Regions from separate parts of the Micromonospora sp. NPDC049047 genome, predicted to be linked through region 1. Evidence: riboswitches for the same ligand, from Rfam matches in the RefSeq annotation. Region 1 holds a riboswitch; the other holds the start of a gene.
What was found. A riboswitch is a leader RNA that binds a small molecule or an ion and turns the genes downstream of it on or off. The one in region 1 is predicted to bind thiamine pyrophosphate.
Positions count from the first base shown of each region.

Region 2: linked by a shared signal. The riboswitch ahead of thiE (thiamine phosphate synthase) and the one ahead of AB0B86_RS12085 (ECF transporter S component) in region 1 are both predicted to bind thiamine pyrophosphate.

Region 1 covers NZ_JBEZEY010000006.1:104,109-106,302, reverse strand. Annotated here, with positions in the region: gene AB0B86_RS12090 (alpha/beta fold hydrolase) at 1-724, opposite strand, end outside; TPP riboswitch at 831-935, shown strand; gene AB0B86_RS12085 (ECF transporter S component) at 1,011-1,604, shown strand; gene AB0B86_RS12080 (ABC transporter ATP-binding protein) at 1,717-2,194, shown strand, end outside.
Region 2 covers NZ_JBEZEY010000014.1:110,659-112,852, reverse strand. Annotated here, with positions in the region: gene AB0B86_RS22000 (ThuA domain-containing protein) at 1-385, opposite strand, end outside; TPP riboswitch at 696-805, shown strand; gene thiE (thiamine phosphate synthase) at 800-1,426, shown strand; gene thiO (glycine oxidase ThiO) at 1,423-2,194, shown strand, end outside.

The sequences.
Region 1 (2,194 bases):
CGGTGACGTTCGCCGCACACGCCTCGGCGGCGGTCCGGCCGATGGCGACGTCCCGGTCACTCCAGACGTAGGTGGTGGGCACCGTGACCGGGCCGACGCCGGCCAGGTCGGCGCGGGACATCGCCCGGTACCAGTTCAGGGCGGCGGTGAGCGCCCCCGGCTCGCGCATCGGGGCGGCGTATCGGTCCACCCGCGGTCCGTCGCCCACTCCGCCGAGCAGCTTGCGCAGCGCTGCCGCGTGCCACGCCAGCAGCACCTTCTCCGCCGTGCCCGGCTTGCGGAACAGGGTGATGTACGACGACCGGGCCTTCTGCTGGGCATCGTTTCTCAGGGCGTACGCCATGGCGGCCGGATGCGGCACCGACACCGCGATCAGCGTGCGGACCCGGTCGGGGCGCCCGGCGGCGACCGCCCAGGCCACTATCGCGCCCCAGTCGTGGCCGACCAGGTGCACGGCGTCCAGCCCCAGGGCGTCGAGCACCGCCACCACGTCGGCGACCAGTTCGGGGATCCGGTAGTCGGCCACCGCCGTCGGCCGCGCGCCGGGCGAGTAGCCGCGCTGGTCCAACGCGTACGTGCGCAGGCCGGCCGCGTGCAGGGCGGGCGCCACGTCGTCCCATTCGCCGCTGTGCTGGGGGAAGCCGTGCAGCAGCAGGACGGGTACGCCGTCCGACGGACCGCCGGCGGTTACCTCGAACGTGAGACCTCGCGCGTCGACCCGCATGATCGTCAGCCTACCCAGCCCGCGTCCGGCTGGCCGCCCGGCGAGCTGCACGGAAGCCCTGCTGGGCCGGCACCCCTTGTCGGTGTTAGCGTCATCGAGACAACTTCACATCCGACAGGGGAGCGCACAGCGCTGAGAGTGCGGGCACGCCCGCAGACCCTCGAACCTGATCTGGGTAATGCCAGCGCAGGGAGTTCGGTCGACCTCCAGCCGCGCCGCCGTCCGGTGCCACCGGACGCGCGGCGTGCGTCTTCTCCTGGTTCGCACGCAGAACTGGGAGCAACACATGAAATCGAGCATCGACACCGGCCGCTGGCGGACCATCGACATCGTGGTCGCCTCGGTGATCGCTGTCGCCTTCGGCGTCATCTTCTGGGCCTGGGGCCTGGTCTGGAGCGCCACCGAGGGTGCGTTCGCGTTCTTCCCACCGGCGCAGACGCTGCTCTACGGCGTGTGGCTGATGCCGGCCGTGATCGGCGGCCTGGTCATCCGCAAGCCCGGCGCGGCGCTCTACTGCGAGACGGTGGCCGCCGTCCTCTCCGCGCTGCTGGGCAGCCAGTGGGCCGGCACGGTGATCCCGCAGGGCATCGTGCAGGGAATCGGCGCCGAGCTGGCGTTCGCCGCCTTCCGCTACCGGTCGTACCGGCTGCCGACGGCGATGCTGGCCGGCGCGCTCACCGGTCTCAGCGCCGCGCTTTTCGACTTCTTCATCTGGAACGTCGACTACGCGTTGGTCGACTACCGCATCCCGTATGCGCTGATCACCATCGTCAGCGCCACCGTGATCGCCGGCGCCGGCGGCTGGCTGCTGACCCAGGCCCTGGCCAGAACCGGTGTCCTGGACCGCTTCCCGGTAGCCCGCGACCGGGCCCTGATCTAACCCGGCCCACTCGTGTCGATCATGAGGTTGACGGGCGGGTGGATCTTCAGAACCACCGTCAACCTCATGATCGACCATGCAGGGTGGAGCCCGAGGGATGGGAGGGGGTCGGGTGGGCGCGGTGGTCCTGCGCGGGTTCGGGTGGCGGCACGCCGGGCGGCGGGCCTGGGCCCTGCGCGGCGTTGACCTCCGGGTCGAGGCTGGGGAGCGGGTACTGCTGCTCGGGCCCTCCGGGGCCGGTAAGAGCACCCTGCTCAGCGCACTGGCGGGGCTGCTGCCCGACGATTCCGGCGAGCAGGAGGGCATCGTCGAGATCGACGGTCTGGACCCACGCAAAGGACGGGAACGGGTCGGCATCGTCTTCCAGGACCCGGAAACCCAGCTGGTGATGGCGCGCTGCGGCGACGACGTCGCGTTCGGGCTGGAAAACCGTGGCGTACCGACCGACGAGATCTGGCCCCGGGTGGACGAGGCGCTGCACCGGGTCGGCTTTCCGTACCCCCAGGATCGCCGCACCGCCGCCCTCTCCGGCGGCGAGCAGCAACGCCTGGCCCTGGCCGGTGCGCTTGCGCTGCGTCCCGAACTGCTGC
Region 2 (2,194 bases), on a different contig from region 1:
CGTTGAGGACGTCACCGGTGGTGGAGAGCCAGATCACGGCCTTGTACTTCGCCAGGTTGGCGTCGCTGAACGCGGCGCCGTCCTCAGTGGTGTCCACAGTGAAGCCGTTGTCGGCGCCCAGCTGTTGGATCGCGGCGACACCGGTGGGGATGGAGTCGTGCCGGAAGGCGGCGGTCTTGGAGAAGACCAGGACCGAGAAGGGTTCCTCGGCGGCCTTCTTGGGCATCTTCGGTGCTACCTGGGTGACCGGGGTTTTGGCCGCTGCCTCCCGTGGGGGGACCTGTGCGGCGGCCTGCGCGGGCGTGCCGAGCAGGGTCGTCGAGGCGAGGGCGAGGGAGATGAGGGTCGCGGTGATGGGTACGCGGGCACGACGAGAACGGGACACGCCGCCTCCTGTGTCGTAGTGACAGAGCTCGCGGGAGTCGGCTCGCCGAAGGCCCTCCCTGATGGAGCCGGTGGTCACACCCCGTCAGGGTGCCCCACCGGCATTTTGTCGAATCGCTGAACAAATTAATTCGGCTGGTTCAATGTCCGGCAAGGTGCCGGCGGGTAACGGTTCTGTAACGGCAGGCGACATTCCGAACAGGACCGTATGAACCGCCCCACAGATCTAGCTCGATCTGGTGCGTTCCGGCCCGCCGGTCGCCGCCGAACCTCGCCTTGGCAGACCGACGGATCTGTCGTACGGTGACACGCAAGTAACCCACGGGAGCCCGGTGTACCGGGCTGAGAGGGGGGCTGACAGCCCCCGACCGTCGAACCTGATCCGGATAATGCCGGCGCAGGGAGGAGAGTTGCCGTGCCGTCCCTGGGGCGACTGCATCTGATCACCGACACCCGACCCGGTCGGGACCCGCTCACAGTGGTCCGGGCCGCCCTCACGGTGGCCCGCGCCGACCTGGTGGTGCAGGTCAGGGTCGAGGACTCCGCCACCGACCGCGAGGCGTACGACCTGGCCCGGCGGGTGTTGGCGCTCTGCCTGTCGTACGACGCGACCTGCCTGGTGAACGACCGGTTGCACGTGGCGCTGGCGGTGGGCGCGGCCGGCGGACACGTCGGAGCGGACGACCTGCCGGTCTCCGCAGCCCGTCGGGTGCTCGGCCCCACCGGTGTGCTGGGCGCCACCGCCCGCGCGCCGCAGACGGCGAGCGAGGCCGTCGCGGCGGGAGCCACCTACCTGGGCGTCGGTCCCTGCCATCCCACGAGCACCAAGCCCGGCCTGCCGGAACCGATCGGACCGGCCGGGGTCCGCGCGGTCGCCGACGCCGTGGACGTGCCGGTCATCGCGATCGGTGGCGTGACCGCCGCTCGGGTGCCGCAGCTGCGGGCCGCCGGGGCGTACGGGGTGGCGGTGGTCGGCGCGGTGTCCGCCGCCGCCGACCCGGCGCAGGCGACCGCCGCACTTGTCGAGGCTCTGACGTGCTGACCGGCCGGTCCCCGTCGGCGCCATCGATCGACCGGGCCCGGCCGGACGTGGCGGTGGTCGGGGCTGGGCCGATCGGGCTGGCGATCGCCTGGCGCTGCGCCGCCCGGGGGCTGCGGGTGGTGGTGCACGATCCGGCACCCGGCTCGGGGGCGTCTGCGGTGGCCGCCGGCATGCTCGCCCCGGTCGCCGAGGCGTACTTCGGTGAGCGGCAACTTACCGACCTGTTGCTGGCGTCCGCCGCGCGCTGGCCGGGGTTCGCCGCCGAACTGGCCGCAGCGGGCGGCGCCGACATCGGCTACCGGACCGAGGGCACCCTGCTTATCGGGTTGACCGGCGACGACCTGGCCGAGGCGGGTCGGCTCTGGGCGTACCAGCAGGGATTGGGTCTGCCGGTGACCCGGTTGCGCCCCAGCGACCTGCGCGAGCGTGAGCCGGCGCTCGCCCCGCGGGTGCGTGGCGGCGCGCTCGCGCCCACCGACCACCAGGTCGACCCCCGACTGCTGGTGCCGGCGCTGCGCACCGCCGCGCAGCGGGCCGGCGCGGTGCTGGTGCCGCGGGCGGTCGCGCGGCTGTCCGATGTGGACGCCCGGATCACAGTGGTCGCCGCCGGCTGCGGGTCCGCAGCACTCACCGGCCTGCCGGTGCGGCCGGTGAAGGGCCAGATCCTCCGGCTCCGCGCGCCCGACGGTGTCGCGCCGGGCTTCCGGCACGTGCTCCGGGGGTACGCCGACGGCGAGCCCGTCTACCTGGTGCCCCGAGCCGACGGCG